2 regions of the Thiomicrospira pelophila DSM 1534 genome follow, and region 2 is predicted to be linked to the other one. Evidence: riboswitches for the same ligand, from Rfam matches in the RefSeq annotation. Region 2 holds a riboswitch; the other holds the start of a gene.
What was found. Region 2 has a riboswitch for thiamine pyrophosphate ahead of thiC (phosphomethylpyrimidine synthase ThiC). Riboswitches for the same ligand answer to the same signal wherever they lie in the genome.

Region 1: linked by a shared signal. The riboswitch ahead of N746_RS0102860 (TonB-dependent receptor) and the one ahead of thiC (phosphomethylpyrimidine synthase ThiC) in region 2 are both predicted to bind thiamine pyrophosphate.

What each region holds. Positions count from the first base shown of each region.
Region 1 covers NZ_JOMR01000001.1:598,341-608,782, reverse strand. Annotated here, with positions in the region: gene N746_RS0102905 (NADP(H)-dependent aldo-keto reductase) at 1-643, opposite strand, end outside; gene N746_RS0102900 (ion transporter) at 886-1,764, shown strand; gene N746_RS10360 (mechanosensitive ion channel family protein) at 1,777-2,724, shown strand; tRNA gene N746_RS0102890 (tRNA-Asn) at 2,871-2,946, shown strand; gene N746_RS0102885 (secondary thiamine-phosphate synthase enzyme YjbQ) at 3,056-3,475, opposite strand; gene N746_RS0102880 (DMT family transporter) at 3,502-4,413, opposite strand; gene N746_RS0102875 (sensor histidine kinase) at 4,549-6,945, opposite strand; gene N746_RS0102870 (response regulator) at 6,955-7,878, opposite strand; gene N746_RS0102865 (STAS domain-containing protein) at 7,926-8,231, opposite strand; TPP riboswitch at 8,445-8,553, shown strand; gene N746_RS0102860 (TonB-dependent receptor) at 8,627-10,442, shown strand, end outside.
Region 2 covers NZ_JOMR01000001.1:40,226-50,667, forward strand. Annotated here, with positions in the region: gene N746_RS0100205 (O-acetylhomoserine aminocarboxypropyltransferase/cysteine synthase family protein) at 1-445, shown strand, start outside; gene N746_RS0100210 (lysophospholipid acyltransferase family protein) at 503-1,408, opposite strand; gene N746_RS0100215 (PP-loop family protein) at 1,395-2,195, opposite strand; gene N746_RS0100220 (sulfite exporter TauE/SafE family protein) at 2,195-2,965, opposite strand; gene trmA (tRNA (uridine(54)-C5)-methyltransferase TrmA) at 2,976-4,076, opposite strand; TPP riboswitch at 4,189-4,298, shown strand; gene thiC (phosphomethylpyrimidine synthase ThiC) at 4,476-6,365, shown strand; gene N746_RS0100235 (FAD-dependent oxidoreductase) at 6,369-7,433, shown strand; gene thiS (sulfur carrier protein ThiS) at 7,453-7,647, shown strand; gene N746_RS0100245 (thiazole synthase) at 7,813-8,610, shown strand; gene N746_RS0100250 (hypothetical protein) at 8,613-9,257, opposite strand; gene N746_RS0100255 (c-type cytochrome) at 9,918-10,442, shown strand, end outside.

The DNA of each region.
Region 1 (10,442 bases), 560 kb from region 2:
GGTTTAACAAATTGTAAGGGTTTTGCACGCTAACGATTTTTTCTAACCCCAACTGTTCTGCCAGTTGCAAAAACTTCATCGTGCCCCAAGCGGTTTCGTTGGACAGACCAATGCTGCAGATTTTACCGGCTTCTACTTGCTTACTTAAAGCTTGTAAGGTTTCCGCCATGGGCGTTAAATCACTCGGTTTATTAGACGGATATTCAAACCCCAACTGACCAAAAAAGTTAGTCGAACGTTCCGGCCAATGCAACTGATACAAATCAACATAATCGGTTTGCAGACGTTGCAATGAGGCGTCCAATGCTTGCGGCACCATGTGTGCATTAAAACGTGTTTGACCACCACGAATATGCTCTACAAACTCACCGGGGCCCGCCATTTTTGAGGCTAAAACGATCTCGCTACGACGTGCATTTTTCGCCAGCCACTCACCGATAATTTTCTCTGTCGAACCATAGGTTTCTGCTTTAGGTGGCACCGAATAAAGCTCAGCTGCATCCCAGAAGTTGACCCCCTGGTCTAACGCATAATCCATCTGCTCAAAAGCTTCCGCCTGAGTGTTCTGCTCACCCCAGGTCATGGTGCCCAAACAAATACGACTGACTTTAATATTGGATTGACCTAGTGTTGAATACTTCATAAATCTCCTTTTCCTATAATACCGACTCAGCTAATTTATCTAGGCTTCTAAAAACAACATAACAGCTCGACATCCCTAACGGCTAAAAATTAAACTATTGGCAAGATTAATAATGGCTTTGAATTGCTTCCAATGATTATTACGGTTCTCCAGAATTTATTTGTTAAATCGACAAATTGAGAAATCTAAGTTAAGTTGTGTAATCAAATATAATTTAAAACTGTCTCAGAAGAAAAATTACTATGCGCCAATTCTACTATCCTGATAGCCGAAACACTGAAGGGATTCGCCATAAATTATTTCATATAATTTTTGGCTACCAGCAGCGTAACTCGATTATTTTTGATATGTCCCTAGTCATAGCAATATTGTTAAGCGTTGCTGTTTTAATGGTCGACTCACTAAATCAAGACTATAACAGTCTTCTTTTTAGGCTAGATTGGTTTTTTACGCTACTGTTTACCATTGAATACATTACCCGACTTTGGGTCGTACGCGATCCTATGCGCTACGCGCGAAGTTTTTATGGCGTCATCGACCTCCTCGCTATTTTACCTACTTACATTGCTTTGCTTTTTCCTGAAAGTGGTATCCAATACCTCGCGGTAATCCGAATCCTAAGAATATTAAGGGTGTTTGATGTGCTACACATGCACCGTTATCAACGTGAAACCAGTATTTTAATTGATGCTTTTTCAAATTGTTGGCGTAAAGTTTTGGTTTTTTTGGTCGGCGTTATCACCATCATTATTATTTTTGGTACTTTTTTATATATCATCGAGGGGCCTGAATATGGCTTTACCAACATCCCTACCTCCATGTATTGGGCGCTCATTAGCGTATCCACGGTTGGCTATGGTGACATATCCCCTGCTACGCCTTTCGGCCAGTTTATCGCCTCTATTCTAGTTTTAATTGGTTATGGCATTATTGCGGTTCCAACCGGCATTTATTCAGCCCAAGTTTACCAATCTCTAAGTAAACAAAAAGATGGTCGCGCCTGTCAAGAATGTAGTTTGAGAGGGCATGACGCCGATGCAAAATTTTGTCGCCGATGCGGATATGAGCTTAAAGATATTAGTCACCATGAAACATCGAAAGATAAAACCAAACAAGTTTAATAAGGGGTTTTTATGGAAGGCTCAAACACACAAATAAACCCTTGGTCGTTTTTTGATACGGTTATCAATTGGATAACATCGCCACTCATTCAGACTGCCACGGTTTCTTTTTCACTAGCCACTATTCTTGGATTTTTCTTGATTATAGTTTTAGCTTGGTGGATATCGGCAAAAATAGAAAACATTATTCAACGTTTCACAAAAGGCAAAGCCTATAAACATGTGGACGAATCCACTTTGTATTTATTAAGTCGATTATTACGTTATTTTATTTGGTTTATTGCTACCTTAATGGGTTTATCCTACATGGGTTTGAACTTGAGTGGTTTAGCTTTTTTAGGCGGTGCTATAGGCATAGGTATAGGCTTTGGTCTAAAGAATATCTTTAGTAACTTTATTTCAGGAATCATTATTATTTCTGAAAAAACTTTAAAAATTGGTGACTTTGTAGAGCTAAACTCAGTCACAACAGGCGTTGTGGCTGAAATTGGGTTGCGATTTACTCGAATCACAACCCGTGACAATGTTGATATTATCGTACCCAATTCAGAATTTATTAACGGACAAGTAACTAACTGGAGTTATAACGAAAAAAATCGCCGCATCCATATTCCATTTTCTATCGCATACGGGAGTAACAAAGACCTGGTTAAGGAAGCCGCTTTAACCGCCGCAAAACGCGTTAAAGGTGCGGTTATTGATCACGCTTCTCGTCAGCCAGACGTTTGGTTAGTAGGGTTTGGAGACTCCAGTCTTGATTTTGAGCTAGTCATATGGGTGGATAACGAACTCATGTCTAGGCCTGGTAAAGCACAAGCTCTTTTCTTGTGGGAACTTGAAACAGAGCTAACGAAACGTGGGATTGAAATACCTTTTCCGCAGCGAGACTTACATTTACGGACAGGTAAAGTAAAAATTGATATGGAAACTCATCAATTAACCGTAGAGCCCAGAGGATAGACAAACACCCACTAACTTAAATTCACCGAATAACGGCAACCTTTATAGCTAGGGGCTTTACAACAAATTATTTTCAAAAAACTATTGCAAAGCCCTTAGGAGTCTTTATAATACGCACTCATCAAACGACACGTTTGAACTACCACTCCCGATTAGTTCAGTTGGTAGAACACCGGACTGTTAATCCGTATGTCGCTGGTTCGAGTCCAGCATCGGGAGCCAGATTTAAAGCCAGATTTTTCAACCACTTAGGTGAATTGAAGTCTGGCTTTTTTAATGCCCAAATTTTGCCTGTGTGGGGAAAATTGTAGCTAGCCCTCCCAAACTATCACTATTCGCCTTGTATCGTCACCACTAGTTGACGTTGAAAACGCCCTGTTCGATGTTCATATAAAAACAAACCCTGCCAGATGCCCAAATTTAGCTGTCCATTTGTAACCGGTATGGTGTGGCTGGTATCAGTCATAATGGTACGAATATGGCCGCTCATGTCATCGTCACCTTCGTAGTTGTGTCGGTATTGCGGATCGCCATCCGTAATACGCGAGGCAAGCCAGTATTCAATATCATCTCTTACGGTTGGATCGGCGTTTTCGGTGATGATGAGCGAGGCGGAAGTATGTTGAATAAACACATGACAAGTCCCAGTTTTAATACCCGACTGACTCAGCACTTGATTAATTTTTGCAGTGATATTTTGAGTGCCGCGCTGGCTGGTTTGAATTTGAAGTTGGGTTTGATACACAGACATATAAATTCCTCAAAATTGGTTTCGGATTAGAGGTTGGTTGGAATCAATCGGCGGTGACGATGTCGCCCCCATAAAACCAAACCCAATCCGCCAAGCATTAAAAGCGCGGCCAACATAAAGTGTAGCGTAATCGGTTCATCAATCAACCAAGCGGCTCCAAACGCGGCCATTAAGGGGACTAATAGTTGGCTGGCGGAGGCAAGGCTTGAGGAGATTCCTGGCAAAGCCTTGTACCATAAAATGTAGCCTAAACCGGAGGTGATTGCGCCGGAAAATACCGCTAACAAGACGCCTTCGGTGGTTAAGTTCATAAACGGAATAAACAATAAACTTGATAGCGCAACCAAGGGCAAGGTTCGGTAAAAATTATAGGCGGTATCGCTAAGCGGGTTTTTAGAGCGTCGGCCGTTTAGACTATAAAGCGCCCAAGTGTAAGCCGAAATACAGATTACCACCAACCCCCACCAAGAAGGCGTGGTTAATTTGGGATAAACCAAGTACAACAGACCAATTAACGCCAGCGCCACCCCAATCCATTCTGCGCCATGTAAACGATCACCCGCGCGTAACGCATAACCCAGCATCGTTAGTTGCACAATCGCCGCTAGCAATAACGCACCCGTCGCGGTGCTGATTTCGATATAACCGTACGAAAAAGTAATCGCGTAGATAAATAAGATAAGTGCCGCTTTCCAACTGCCTTTTGATACTTTAATTGTTTCAGCACCAGGCCTGGTGCTTGGGCGCTTGCGCCACCATACTAAGCTCATGACCATAAATAACATCATCGCACCCGATGCTAAACGTAAACTGGTGAAACTAACGGGGTCAATCCAGCCCGCCTCTAACGCCCAACGACAAATGACGGCATTGGCGGCAAAAGCGACTAAAGCAGCCAGCGTGAGTAAAGCCGTTTGAAAAAACAACACAGGGGTCACAATCGGGAATTCCTAAAAAGGTCGATAGTCGAATCAAAGCGGCTTATTCTAACCGATCACTCGCTGATATTTTATAAAGAGCTAAACTAACTCAAGCCAAGTACCAGGCCTGGTGATGAATTGTCTGCTTAATATTTATGGCTTAACGCGCGGGATATCTATCCAAAAAGTAGTGCCGCTCGAACCGGCTTGAGTAGAGGACTCGACCCCTATTTCGCCCGCCATTTGTTCAACCAGGGTTTTGCTGATGGATAAACCTATGCCCGAACCCTCTATCGCACTACCCTGTTTGTCTAAACGTTCAAAAGGCGTAAAGAGTTCTTTTATTTTTTCACTTGGGATACCCAGGCCACTATCCGTGACACTAAGGCGCACAAACTCGGCGTTCGGCTTGGCTTGGAGCTTTAATTTACCGGCCAACTGATTATATTTAATCCCGTTCGACATCAGGTTGAGAATCACTTGTTTAAGGCGTAAACGGTCAGCTTTGACTTTAAATTCTTCTGGCAGATCAAGAATCAATTCCAGCTTTTTATTTACCGCCTGCGGTTTTAGCAAACTTAAACATTCGTTCAGGATTTTATTCAGCGACACGCTTTCAAAATTAAGTTCGACTTGGCCGGACTCAATACTGGCAAAATCCAAAATTTGGTTAATAAGCTCTAATAGATGTTTACCCGCTTGGATAATTTCGTTCAAGCTGTCTTTTTGTAATTCATTAAGGTGTTGATCTTTATGCAATAGCTGTGCAAAACCCAAAATAGAATTCAACGGTGTGCGAAGCTCGTGACTCATGCTGGACAAAAACTCGGTTTTGGCCTGGCTCGCATGCTCGGCTTTATCAATCGCCTTGCGTAATTGCGTTTGCTGCAACAACAAGTCTTGCTCGGCTTGCTTCAATTCAGTCACATCCTGCACTGTACCGATCAAATACAGTGGCTCGCCCTGACTATCCATATGCATTTCGGCTAACTCATGTACAATTCGAACCTCACCATCAGGTCGCACTATACGATGCACGACATCATGCACTCCAGTTTTGCGCATGGCTTCATGACTCTCATCAATTAAAACGCGGTCGCCCGGATGTACCGCTTGCATGAACAAATCAACATTAGGTGCTATCTCCGGGTCGATTCCAAAAATCTCATAAATAACCTTCGACCAAGTTAGTTCACCAGTTTGCAAGTTCGCACGCCAATGACCTAAGCGCGCGCGTTTTTGTGCCTGCTTAAGCTGGCGGCGGTGTTCATGTAATTCCACTTCAGCGCGTTTTTTGGCATCAATATCAATCACTACCCCCAACATGCGTTCAGGCTGACCCTGGTCGTTGTAAACCACGTCACCACGCTCTTGCACCCAATATTCTTGACCATCGGCACGGATAATTCGGTGTTCAATATCATAGGTTTTGCGCTGTTCGATACACTGTTTGATGGCTTCAGCCACTTTATTTTGATCGTCGGGATGAATTCGTTGAGTAAATTCATCTATCGTCAACTGCATACTCTCAGGCGAAAAACCAAAAATATCTGCGGCGCCATTTGACCAAAACAAATTCTCAGTTTGTATGTCCCATTCCCAAGAGCCGATATGCGCAAACTCTTGGCTGCGGCGCAAGCGTTCCAGTAAGGTGCCGAGTTGGTTTTCGTAAGCCTTGCGCTCTGAGACATCGCGCATAATCAAGATTTTTTGTGGCTCGTCGTCTATATCTACCTGACTTAAGCTAAGCTCGAGAGGAAAGATTTCACCACTCATGCGTACACCCATACGCTCCTCTCTCAGACTAGCGGATTGGGTAATCTTTTGCTCCAATTTTGAATCAGAAGTACGATTAAGTGGATCAAAAAACGGTTTAACTAAAAGCTGGTCAACGCTTTGTCCAATCAGTTGATCAACCTCATAACCAAATAAGGTTTGAGTCGCGGGATTCGCTCCGACAATTGAACCATCGGATTTAATCGAAACGATGGCATCCATCTCGGTTTGCAAAATCGCATTTAGCCGTCTTTGACGATTGTCCGCCAGTTTGGCTTGGCGCAAAATATTGTTAAGCGCGAGTTTGTCTTCGACCATCTTAGCCATATCACGCAAAGTATCTAGGTGCTCAGCGGATAACTCGCGTGGTTTATGATCGATCAAACATAATGTGCCAACTCGATACCCATCCGGTGCGCGCAACGGAATACCATAATAAGCTCGAATGTAGGGCTCGCCTATTACCAGCGGGTTATCTGCGAAACGCGGATCGAGCCTAGTATCCGGAATGCTAAACACTTCTTCTTGCAAAATCGCATGCCCACAAAACGAGGTATTGCGTGGCAACTCTTCCGCTTCTACACCGACAATGGATTTAAACCATTGCCGATCTCTATCGACCAAACTGATCATAGCAACTGGGAAGTCAAAGTAAGATTGAGCCAGGCGGGTAATGCGATCAAAGCGTTCTTCGGGCTCAGAGTCTAATAACCCCAAGTTATAGAGCGCGACTAAACGCTCCTCTTCATAGTCTGGAATCCAAGGGGCTTGCATAATTGAGGTCTAACTTGATAAGTGAGTGAATGCGGCGCGATCAATGCAACAACTGACTTGACGACCACCATCAGAATATTCGAGCTTTTTAAATCCGGCCTGGTTGGCCATCATAATACCACGCCCGTGATTGTCTAACATGCGCTCCAAAGAGAAGTTGAGATATTGTTCAAAATCAAACCCCTCCCCCATATCTCGAATGGTGACGTCTATTTCGGCCGCACGCACGTCTAATGTTAATGCCACGACTTTATCGCGATAGGTGTCATCGGCCAGACGTTGTTGAACTTCGTCAATTAAACGGCCTTCGTTGATCAATTGAGTTTTTTCATCGTAAGTAATGGCCAAATTACCATGCTCAACCGCATTCACCATTAACTCAAACAAGCCTACAACCGCTTCATCCGGCTCTGCGCACAAGCTGGCTAGCAAGGATGATAAACCACGAGCTTCTTCAAGGGTTTTATATTCAAATTCGGCGTGTTTAGCGGTAGCAAAAGACGCGGTAATTTTATTGATTTCCGCGCGCAAGTTTTGGTGGGTTTTATAATCACGTAAAGCGGAACGAATAACCGATTGCACCAACTCCATATCGAGCGGCTTGGCTAAATAATAAAATGCACCTTCTCTTAAACCCTGTTGAACCGACTCTTTATCCGCCAGTGCCGTTTGCAGAATAACCGGTATCTGGCGACGTTCTGAATCTTTTTTTAAGGCTTTCAGTAATGCGATGCCATCCATTTTAGGCATCAACCAGTCCGAGACCACCACACTATAATAGTCCGGGGTTCGTGCCTTGATTTTATTCAACGCGTCTTCGCCATCCACGGCGGTATCAAATTCCCAACCCGCGTTAGCCACCATCATGCTTAACAATTTTAGCGATGCTGGCGTATCATCTATCAATAATAATCGAGTTTGATTAACGGACATTCGTTTTCCTTTGCAACCTTAGTTTGTATAACACAACTGATTAACGATTAAGCATCCATATCAAACAATTTACCAAACTGGGCGGTTTCTAAACTGCGCATCACCTTGTCGTTGGCGTTAATTAACTTAATTACCCTGTTTTCCGTTCCCACTTTTTGGCGCATCAATAACATCAAACCCAACGCGGCACTATCAATACGGTCAGTGCGATCAAAGTCAATAACATAACGATTAGCTTTGCCAATATAGTCTTTATATGCGTTGTTAAAATCATGATAAAGCTCAATATCAAATACGCCATCCACGGCGATTTCGAGACAATCTTGATTCATTTTTGCGGATACCGATGACATATTTGAACCCTCTTTATTTTTTTCTGACTGATTTAATAATAGTCGCCTAATTAGAATGAAGTGAACATTAAGCGCAACAATATCATAATTGACATTAATCAATATTCTAGCACTTCTTAAATCGGCGATTGTATTAGTTTAGTAGCTTTACTGTATTAGTTTGCCAATGATTTTACATAGGCTTAAATGGTGCTTGTGTTACAATTTGCGCTCAAATTTGCCAAGGGGTGGTCTATTCGGCCTGAGATCGATTGCAGAAAATCGAAACCCTAAGAACCTGATCTGGTTAATACCAGCGTAGGGACAGGCATGACACGCCATTTTAGTCAAAAACTCTTGACGCAACTCGCGGTCTTCCTGTCCTTTTACACACATAAATATGTAAAAGGAAAACCATGAAACTCAAACCACTTCCATTTGCTTTAATCGCCCTTATACCAGGCCTGGTACTAGCTGAAAACAACTTATCTACCATTACCGTGAATGCCGATTTACGCGAAACCAGCGAAACGGATATCGCTGCCAGCGTCGATATTATGGATGAAGCTGAATTGCAAGATCGCGGCGCCACCCATTTTGGCGATGTGTTATTACAAACCCCCAATGTCAATTTTTCCGGGCAATCATCGCGTCCGCGTCATATCCAAATTCGCGGTATGGGCGAACGTGACGAATACACCGGCGCACCCAACGCCAGTGTGGGGTTTGCGGTCGATGAAATTGATTTCAGCGGCATCGGCATGGTCGGCAATTTATTTGACGTCAAACAAGTCGAAGTATTACGCGGCCCACAAAGCACACGTTATGGAGCCAGCGCCCTCGCCGGCTTGGTAAACATCCAAACTAACGACCCAACGCCTTATAAAGAAAGTTTAATTGAAGCGAGCGTGGGCACGGATAACCTGAAAGAACTTGGCGTCATGACCAGTGGCGCTTTCACATCCGAAGACAAAAGTCCGCAATACCGTGTCAGCCTGTTCAAACATAACAGCGATGGCTTCCGTGATAACGACACCCTAGACCGCACCGATACCAACCAAAAAAACGAGCTCACCGCGCGAGCTAAACTACGCTGGTGGGCCGGTGACGATACTCAATTTGATTTAAGCCTCATGCACGCTGATATTAATAACGGCTATGATGTGTTTACGCGTGATAATAGCTTTACCAGTCTTTCTGATGAGCCAGGTAAAGACACTCAAAAAGCCAATGCCAGTTCTTTGAAAGTCCAATATGATGGCAATTCAAACTATCAACTCACTTCCACTACCAGCTTTGCGGACAACACAAGTCACTACGACTATGATTTAGACTGGCAAGCCTTTGATGAAGAAAAGAGTAACGGTACCTATCAAAGCACACAAACACGCCAGAACTTTAGCCAAGATTTTCGCTGGAAATCAACTGATTCTAGCAAACTCTTTAATCAATCAACCGATTGGCTCGTCGGGCTTTATGCGTCACATTTAACTGAAACAAATGATCGCGCAGAACGCTTTCAAAGTTGTTACGGATTTACCTGCCCAACGGAAGGTCCAGATATTTATAACAACGATATTAGCAGTGATTTCACCAATGAGAAATTGGCTCTATATGGTCAACTTGATCAAGCAATATCAAATCAAAAAACGCTGAGTTACAGCATAAGGGCTGAACATAATCGCAAAGATTTCACGCAAACCAAACGTAACTTCGGATCCGCTTTTGAGTACGATGCAAGTGGAAATGTCGTTGGTCCGCACGCTGATTTTGATTACACCCTACTGGATGAACATGAACCAGTAGAAACCCTTTGGGGCGGTTCAATAACTTACACGCATAAATACAACGAACGCCATACCGCCTTTGCCGGATTTAACCGAGGTTTTAAAGCGAGCGGCTTTAATACCGGACAAAGTACTGAACAAAATTTAACCTTCGAAGCCGAAACTCTTTATAACTATGAAATTGGCTTACGCTCCAACTACGGTGCAATCAAAACAGCGACGACCTTATTTTATATGGATCGTCAAAATCCACAGTTTGATGGTTACAGCTATGAACCTGGCGGTTATGAATGGGTATTCTTTACTGAAAACTTAGATTCAGCACAACACTATGGACTAGAAACCGAAATCGACTGGCAGGTCAATAGCCGCTGGCTGGTTTTTGCTAATTTGGGATTATTACAAACTCAAGTTAAAGGCACGCCGATTAATGAAGAATTTGATA
Region 2 (10,442 bases):
GTTTCAATTGCTTCAAGGCCTGGAAACCCTGACCTTACGCATGGAACGTATTTGTCAAAACGCTCAAGCGGTCGCTGAATTTTTAGACGCTCATCCGGCGGTTTCTTGGGTGAACTATGCGGGATTGCCTAGCCATAAGGACCATGCGCTAGCGCAAAAATATATGAACGGCCAAGCCTCTGGAATTTTAAGTTTTGGATTAGCATCTGGACGAGAAGGCACGCGCCGCTTCTACGATGCGCTCAAGTTGATTATTCGATTAGTTAATATTGGCGATGCTAAGTCTTGTGCCAGTATACCGGCCGAAACAACCCATCGACAATTAAATGATGCTGAGCTCAAGTCCGCTGGTGTACCGCCAGAAATGGTTCGATTGTCCATAGGTATTGAACATATCGACGATCTGATCGCTGATATTGATCAAGCGCTTCAAGTGGCCTCATAACCAAGCCGCACTTCTCCCCCCCTGTTATCACTCACGCGGGGGAGTCTCAATCACCCTTCAATAAACTTTTGCATAGCCTTTAGGCAGGTTTTTATAGCGTTTGTATGACCATTGGTATTGACTGGGCAATTGGCGCACGCAGGTTTCGACACCCTGATTTAAAGCGCTGGTGGCTTCTTGTTCATCCGCTGACGCCACTTCGGCCGGTGCGTCTAATAAATGAATGACATAACCCTGTGCATTCGGTAACCGTTCCGCCACAATATAAAACACCGGGCATTGGGATTTTTGCGCTAGTTTCGAAACCAGCACCATGGTATTCGCCGGTTGGCCAAAAAACGGTGCGACCACACCGCCACTTTTTCCTGGGTCTTGATCGGGCAAGATGCCGACCACTTCGGCATTTTTCAACGCTTTTCGAAGCCCTTTTACACCAGACATATCGGTGGGCTGTAATTTTACGCCACTTGATTGTCGCGCTTGTCGCATAAAATTATCAAGCGAACCAATGCGCGGTGGTCGATATAAAATCGTCGTCGGATACTGTTCGGCTAGATAATGCCCAATGATTTCCCAGCAGCCTACATGCGGCGACAACACCATCACACCTTTGCCCTGAGAAACCGCTTGCTCTAGCCGCTCCGCGCCTTCAACTCGTTTAATTAAAGCGAGTTTTTTGGCCTGTGACCAGCACCAAATCGCCCCCAATTCGGTGGCGGTTTTGCCGGTTTCGATAAGGCTTTTCTTCACCAGCTGCGCGCGCGCTTCCGTTGTTAGATTGGGAAACGCAATCTCGATATTTTTAATCGACACGCGTTTGGCCGAGTTCGGTAGTCGCCATAATAACCACCCAATCGCCGCACCTAAACGCTGATTCCATTTAAGCGGCAACCAAGATAAAGACCGCACCAAACCTTTAAACAGGGCACCTTGAATTGGGTGATGCTCGCTACTCTTCTTCATCCCAGGCTTCCTCCAAACCGGCTAAACCCGCATGGTTATCATCGGCAATCAGCGGTTGCATCGCCGTCCATAAATTGGCATACACATGTTTATTGCGTTTTTCTTCGTCCAATAACATTTGTTTAAAATACTGACGCGCCTGCGGCTTAGCATAACAAGCTGGACAATTATCGGGAATCACCGGCAAATTAGCCGCCTCGGCAAAGTCACGCGTTTGGTTTTCGCGCACTTTTACAAATGGGCGGATAATACGCACATCGCCATCGTTATTTAAATAATGCGCTTTCATGGTTCTAAGCTGACCGGCATTAAACGCCGACATTAAAAAACTTTCTGCCAAGTCATCCAAATGTTGCGCTAATGCCAATACGTTGTAACCTTCGCGCCGACAAACCGTGTACAACTTGCCGCGTTTTTGGCGCGAACAAAAACTGCAAAACGAATCGCCTTTCATATATTTATCGGCCAAGGCCACCAAGTCTTCCGACTCGTAAAAATAAGGCACGTTTAACTCAGCTAAAAAACCTTTTAATGGCGAAGGATCAAACCCAGGAATTTCGGGGTTAATCGTACAGGCGGCCAGTTCAAACTTAACCGGCGAATGGCGCTGCAGATGTTTCAAGACCATTAATAAGGCGAGTGAATCCTTACCGCCCGACAAACCCAGCAACACCCGGTCGCCTTCGCGGATCATATTAAATTGCGCAATGGCTCGCCCAACCGGCTGCAAAATTTTCTTTGGCGGCTTAATCACGGCTTCTTTTTTGGTCTTTATAACGTCTTCCATTAGCTTCCCATCACCAGGCCTGGTAGTTTTTGATAAAGAATAAATACGCTCATCAGCACGAGGAATACGGCGAAGATTCGGCGCAATAACTGCTGGTCAAATTTGTGGCTGACTTTGTGGCCTAACCAACCGCCGATAATACCGATAAGGGTGAATTTAATAATAATGCCCCAATCCAGTGCGAGATTCAGAGCGCTTAACACCTCTAAGTAGGCACCAAAACCGGCAAAGGATTTCATCGCGATAATAACTAAACTGGTGCCAATCGCCAAACGCATCGACAAGCCACCCAATAAAACCAACGCCGGAATAATGAGAAAGCCACCGCCTACACCGACGAGCCCGGTGACCGCGCCCACCACTAAGCCATCTGCCACAATTTTATAAGCCGCACGAGGCGCTTTAGGCGCATCGCTCAAGTCGACGGGTTTAAACATTAAATAAGCGGCGCTTAACATTAAAACGGCGAAAATTAACATCTGGATGACGCCATCAATAAAATGCGCCAGCCAAGCACCAAACACCGCCCCTGCCAGGCCCGGTATACCAAACCATGCCACCATGCGCCAGTCAATGGTCTTTTGGCGCGCGTAGGGAATCGCCGAAATTAACGAGATCACGCCCACAATCATCAAGGACCCAGCCATCGCGACTTTCGGGTCTTGTCCGACTAAATATACTAATACTGGCACGGTCAAAATTGAGCCGCCCGAACCGAGCAAGCCTAAGCTTAGGCCAATTAATAACGCGCCAATCCAGGCCAAAATCATAAGGTTTTCCTCATGTCGGTTTCCTTTTGAGCAATACGCCCGATTCAATGTGGTGACTGTAAGGGAACTGATCGAATAAAGCCGCGGCCATTACATCATGCGTTTGTTCTAAAATAGACAAGTCTCGTGCCAGCGTTTCTGGGTTACAGGAGATATACAAAATGTGATCAAAATCACTCGATAATTGGCGCGTTAAATCGTCCAACCCCGCACGCGGCGGATCGACAAAAATAGTGTTGAATTGATAACTGGATAAATCAATGTCTGCCAAACGATTAAATGTTTGACCTTGCAAGGCTTGTGACACCTCTTCGGCGGCCATCTTAATAACCTCGACATTTTCCACGCCATTTTTTGTCAAATTGAATTGTGCTGATTTCACCGAGGTTTTAGAAATTTCGGTCGCCAATACTCTGTCATACAAATCGGCCAGCGCAATCGAAAAATGACCATTTCCGCAATACAACTCCAACAAATCACCGCCCGCAGAATTAATATCGCGACTTTGCTCGCGCGCCCAGGCCAACATATTCTGCGCCATTTTAGCATTCGGTTGGGTAAAGCTATTTTCAATCTGCTGAAACCACCAGGCCTGGTGGTCGGCTTCTAAGCGTTCGATCACAAAATCTTGATCAAGCAAAATTTTCTGTTTACGGCTGCGGCCAATAATATGATCAATCGGCAAAACTTCACGCAAGCTTTGCGCGGCGGACGACCAGGCCTGGTCGTCGAGTTTTTTACGATAAATTAAAGTCACCAACATTTCGCCGCTTAAGGTGGCGAGAAAATCAATTTCAAACAGGCCATTACTTAAAATTTCTTGCTGACCAATCGCTTCTAACAAGGGCGTCATCAAGTTATCAATCGATTCCGCCGCCATTGGGCACGATACTATTTCGACCGGGTGCTTGGGATTAGCCGGATCAAACATAGCATAAAACAAGCGCTCCGGCGTATGCCAGATACGAAACTCCGCGCGTTGTCGAAAATGCGCCGGCACCGACGCAAACACTTGCAACTTATCCGCCATACTCGGCACCAAACCTAACAAACGCTGCTGTTTGTCGGCTAGCTGTTGATCATATTGTTGGGGAAAAACCTGACACAGCACAAGGCCGTCCTCTTTATCAAAATTAGGCGGGCATTATATCGTGTCTAAGCGGCTATGCCTAACTTCTCAACCCTAGATGCTTGACAAGTCGACAGGTCTAATTTAATCTGCTTGGCATCTCTCGGGGTGCGTTTGCGATCGCGAACGCTGAGATGGTCTTCGACCGAACCCGCTGAACTTGAACTGGTTAGAACCAGCGTAGGGAAGAGAATCATCTTAATCGGCGTGTGCTTCATACTTTGTGACCCACTCTATTCGCCGTTTCTGAATGCCTCCGGCGCCTGCGTTTAAAATAACCAGGCCTGGTGGTTGCACATAAAACCCTCCTCGCCTGTTATTACAAACGCCCCACCGGCTTTTCACGCTGTTTTTCTATCCCAAAATTATTTGGAGAAAAACATGTCACAGAATATTAAACACACCGCCGCGCATAGCGAAATCACTCGCGAGCCGTTACCGGCTTCGAGCAAAGCTTATATCTCAGGCAAAATCCACCCAAACATCCGTGTACCGATGCGCGAAATCGCGCTGACGAATGGCGAAACGCTAACTGTATATGATACCTCCGGCCCTTATACCGATCCGAATGCGAGCATTGATTTAACTCAGGGGATTGAGCCGATTCGCCAGTCCTGGATTGCGGCGCGTGGCGATGTGGAAGAATACGAAGGCCGTCAAATTCAAGCGGTGGATAATGGTTACAAGCGCGAAACGGATGTACCTGAAGAACTTTTAGCGGCGGAAAAAGGCTTAAAACGCATACCATTACGCGCCAAGACGGGCAAAAATGTGACCCAAATGCACTACGCACGCCAGGGGATTATCACGCCGGAAATGGAATTTATCGCGATCCGTGAAAACCAACGCCGCTCTGAAGTGATCGATGCCGAACGCGAAGCGCGCTTAAAAGGCGAAAGCTTTGGCGCGAACTTGCCAGAACTGATCACGCCTGATTTTGTGCGTGATGAAGTCGCCGCTGGTCGTGCGGTCATTCCAAATAACATCAACCATCCTGAATCCGAGCCGATGATTATTGGGCGCAACTTTTTGGTCAAAATCAACGCCAATATCGGCAACTCGGCTCTCACCTCTTCGATTGCCGAAGAAGTCGAAAAAATGGTCTGGTCAACTCGCTGGGGCGGCGATACGGTGATGGATTTATCCACTGGCAAAAACATTCACGCCACCCGCGATTGGATTGTGCGTAACTCGCCGGTACCGATTGGCACCGTACCTTTGTATCAAGCTTTGGAAAAGGTGAATGGCATCGCGGAAGACCTGACTTGGGAAATTTATCGCGACACGCTGATTGAGCAGGCCGAGCAAGGGGTGGATTATTTCACGATTCACGCCGGGGTGTTATTGCGTTATGTGCCGATGACGGCCAAACGAGTGACCGGCATTGTGTCGCGCGGCGGCTCAATTATGGCGAAATGGTGTTTAGCGCACCATAAAGAAAGTTTCCTCTATACCCATTTCGAGGATATCTGCGAAATCATGAAAGCCTATGATGTCAGCTTTTCGTTGGGTGATGGCTTACGCCCAGGTTCATTAGCAGACGCGAATGATGAAGCGCAGCTGGCCGAACTCAAAACCCTGGGCGAACTCACAAAAATCGCTTGGAAACACGATGTACAAACCATTATCGAAGGCCCGGGCCATGTGCCGATGCACAAGATTAAAGAGAACATGGATTTGCAATTGGAACTGTGCCACGAAGCACCATTTTATACTCTCGGCCCGCTGACCACGGATATCGCACCCGGTTACGACCACATAACCTCAGCGATTGGCGCGGCGATGATTGGTTGGTACGGTACGGCGATGCTGTGTTATGTCACACCAAAAGAACACTTAGGCTTGCCAAATCGTGAAGACGTCAAAGAAGGCTTGATGGCGTATAAAATCGCGGCCCATGCCGCCGATGTCGCCAAGGGACATCCAGGCGCACGTTACCGTGATGATGAAATGAGCAAAGCACGCTTTGAATTCCGCTGGATGGATCAGTTTAATATCGGCCTAGACCCAGAACGTGCGATGGCCTATCACGATGAAACCTTGCCACGTGATTCGGCTAAAGTCGCGCATTTCTGCTCCATGTGTGGACCAAAATTTTGCTCAATGAAAATCAGCCAAGAAGTGCGCGATTACGCAGCGCAACTGGGTGTGGATGAACAAAAAGCCCTCGAAGCGGGTATGGCGGAACAAGCGCAAACCTTTAAAGAACTGGGCAGTGAAATTTCGGTGCCGGTTGAGCAGCTGAATCACAAAACTAAAAAGCAGGCTTAAGTTATGAAGCTAGACGGTTTAAAAACCGTTGGCATCGCCGGTGCAGGCCTGGTCGGTCGCGTGCTGGCGTTGAATTTAATTCAGCGCGGGATTCAGGTCACGCTGTATGAAAAAGATGCGTCAGATGCCACACCTAATGCCGCTGGTTATACCGCGGCTGGCATGCTCGCGCCTTATGCTGAATTGGAGTTAATGGATGCCGAGTTATTTAAACTCGGTACACGTTCGATTGCACTTTGGCCAGGCCTGCTTGCTTGGATGGCGCAACAAGGTTATGCGGTCGATTTTCAACACCGTGGCAGCTTGATTTTGGCGCATCATAATGACCGTGCCGATCTGCAGCATTTTATGCGGCAACTGCTGGATAAAATGCCCGCCGGCCATCAAAACAGCCAAGTCGAACCGCTAAACAACGCACGCATTAGCGAACTTGAACCAGAACTGACACATCATCACCAGGCTTGGTGGTTGCCTAACGAAGGCCAGGTAGACTCCACCCAGTTTTTTGCGCAAAGCGAACGCCTGCTAAAAAACCATCCGCTAGTCGAATGGCGCGTAAGTACTGAGGCAAAAGAAGTTGAAGCTCACGTTGTTCATTGTTGCAAACAGCAAGATTATTATGACTGGGTATTTGATTGTCGTGGCTTAGGTGCGAAAGCGGCGTTAAAAGATTTACGCGGCGTACGTGGTGAAGTGCTTTGGCTGGATGCACCCGAGGTGAACCTCACGCGGCCAGTACGCTTAATGCACCCACGTTATCGCATTTATATTGTGCCGCGCGCCAATGGACGCTATATCATCGGCGCGAGTGAAATCGAAAGCGAAGACCGCAGTCCGATGTCGGTGCGCTCGAGCTTGGAATTACTCTCTGCCGCCTATAGCGTGCACCCTGGTTTTGCTGAGGCACGCATTGTCAATCAACTCACCAATTGCCGTCCGGCGCTGGGCGACAATTTACCGCGCATTGAGCAACTTGAGGGGTTAACGCGCATTAACGGGCTCTACCGCCACGGTTATTTATTCTCCCCTGCGATGATTGAAAAGGCACTGGCTGAATTAAAGAATTAGTCGAACCACAAGGTGAAACATGATTTTATTGATTAACGACAAACCAACAGAAAGCAATGCTCAAACCTTAGCCAGCCTGGTGCTTGAGTTGGAAATTGAAGGCGCATTTGCGTTAGCACTGAATGAAAACTTTGTGCCCAAAAGCCAATACGCTGACACGTTTGTAAATGAAAACGACCGCATAGAAATCGTCGCCCCCATGCAAGGCGGCTGATTTGGTTTTAAACACAGTATACAAAGTAGGTCAGATTAGGCTGCAAGCCGTAATCTGACAATCATGCGTCAAGAGCATGTTGGATTACGGTCTTCGACCTAATCCAACCTACAAATATCCTGTGCCTTCGTGTCTCTTTGCTGAATAAAAATACAGGAAATGAATATGACAACTCACAACCAGGCCTGGTCATTGGCAGATACTTTATTGCAAAGCCGTTTGTTAATCGGTTCAGCGCTTTATCCGTCACCCGAGATTATGCGCCAGGCGATTCAAGCCAGTGAAAGCCAAGTGGTCACCGTGTCGATTCGTCGGCAGAATATAGGTGACCAAAGTGGACAGGCGTTTTGGCAAATTATTCAATCACTCGGTTGTCACATTCTACCCAATACCGCTGGTTGCCGAACGGCTCAAGAATCGATTACCACCGCGCAGATGGCACGTGAAATTTTTGGTACCAACTGGGTTAAACTCGAAGTGATCGGTGATGACTACACCCTGCAACCCGATCCATTTGATTTGGTCAAAGCCGCGCAGGTATTAATTGAGGACGGCTTTGAAGTCTTCCCTTATGCGAGTGATGATCTCGTTTTGTGTCAACGTTTAGTTGATGTCGGTTGCCGTATCGTCATGCCTTGGGCATCACCGATTGGTTCGGGCAAAGGCATTATGAATCCCTATAATATGGAATTGATTCGCCAACGTCTGCCCGATACCACTCTGATTGTCGATGCGGGCATCGGCAAACCATCCCACGCAGCTCAAGCTTTGGAAATGGGTTTTGATGGGGTGTTGCTTAATTCCGCGGTGGCTTTGGCCGATGATCCAATCAATATGGCGAGCGCCTTCAAGCTCGCCATCGAAGCCGGACGCTTAGGCTACAACTCAGGCACCATGCCACAACGCGAATTCGCTACGCCTTCCACCCCGGTTTTAGGTACCCCGTTTTGGCATCAGGGTTAAATTTAAGAGGTTCTTTTTTTATTTGAAATTGTATAAAACTTTTCGAATAAAACTTTTAATTGATTGATTTCATCTGTGTATCTATTGTTATGATTGAAGTGAGATAACATCTCTAGAAACCCATCTAAGACTTCTTCATATGGTGCTTCTGTATAATTTTGTTCTGTCATATTAGGGGAACAATTTACTATGATCAATCTCAATGCTTTCTTGAGGTTTCCTTCTTCATTCGCTTTAATGCTTTCCTTTGCAGCTCTAACGAAACTATAAGAAGCCAACCAGTAAAGCTTATTACTTAACTGTAAGGAGCCCTGTACAAACAAAACCCCTGATAATGCATGCGACACCCTTTCTTGTAATTTTTCTTCACTATTACTTATCTTTTGAGTTAGTAAAATGTCTTTTTCTGCTAAATCTCTATCAAGTTTTTCTTGAAGCGACGATTCTATTTGTCCAAGCCTTTTAGTTAACATTGCTTCGATTTCTGTTTGCTCCAAGTTAACTAATCTTTTTTGGTAAAAAGTTAACAATATTGGCAAAAAGACTCCGATAAACGCCAAAAAGCCTAACGTTATTGTAATAAGTTGTCCAAATGACTGGCTATAAAAATTATTTACAGCAGAAATAATTTCTAATGATTCTTGCATACACACCCTCCAAATTTATTACATACTTTATTCCAGTTTCAATATAACTGAAATAGAAGCTCTGCTTAATTTTTTGTCTACCAGCTTTTTCATAAAGTGTGTATTCCCCAGTTAAATCATGTTGCTAAGTTTTGCCTTCCCAAACCTCCACAATTGCATGATTTAAACTTTATGCGTTTTTAGACTAGTCATAAGGTAACGAGTTCCTCATAGGTTTGAAAATCCTCAAACCTGATAACAACAGCTGGAATCCCGCACAGTAGTGCAATCAGGGTTGACTTGTGCTCTTCGCCCACCTTATCTTGAATTAATTAATAACCATCTGTATTAATTAGATTTATCCTACATACATAATTAAGCCTAGACTCTATAAAAGCACGTCTTTTAGAAGGTAGGTAAGCATATATACTTATCGTCACGAATAAACCTTTTAATTTGTATGGGTGATTAAATTTTTAGACATTTAAGTATTAAATTATTCGATAACCACATTCACATTATTTATATACAATCTATCCCAAGCAACAATCTCAAACAAAGTGTCATGAACGCATCGTAGCTTAGGCGTATGATTGATTTGAGAATTTTACTTATTCGCTGACTAAACTTGTTAAGACAAGTCATTAGTCTGCATATCATCTAATGAAAAAGGACGTTTTTATGGAATTCATTAGCTTATTTCCAACTTGGTTCGAACCAATGGTGGGATCAGGCTGGGTGGTTGGTTTTATTGCGACCTTCCATGTACTGGCCTCTCATACATCGGTAGGCGCGGCTTTGTTGTTCGCTTACTTATCCTACCGAGCCTACAAAGAAGATAACGATGACTATCTAGACTTTGTTAAGAAGTATGGATTGTTTTTATTGGTGTTCACCTATGTCGCCGGCTCCTTAACTGGGGTGGGGATTTGGTATTCAACCACGGTCGCCAGCCCGAATGGTATCGGCGCTTTGATCCACTCCTTTGTTTGGAAGTGGGCAACCGAATGGGTGTTCTTCGTGATCGAGGTGGTCGGGATTTATATGATCGTTTACCTAGTCGGCAAGGTTGATAAGAAGACCCACATGAAAATCTCGGTGATTTTCGGTATTTCTTCGTTCGCGACCATGGTGATTATCATCGGTATCTTGTCTTTCATGATGGTGCCGGGTAAAGAGGCTTGGTTTGAAGAAGGCGGCTATTTG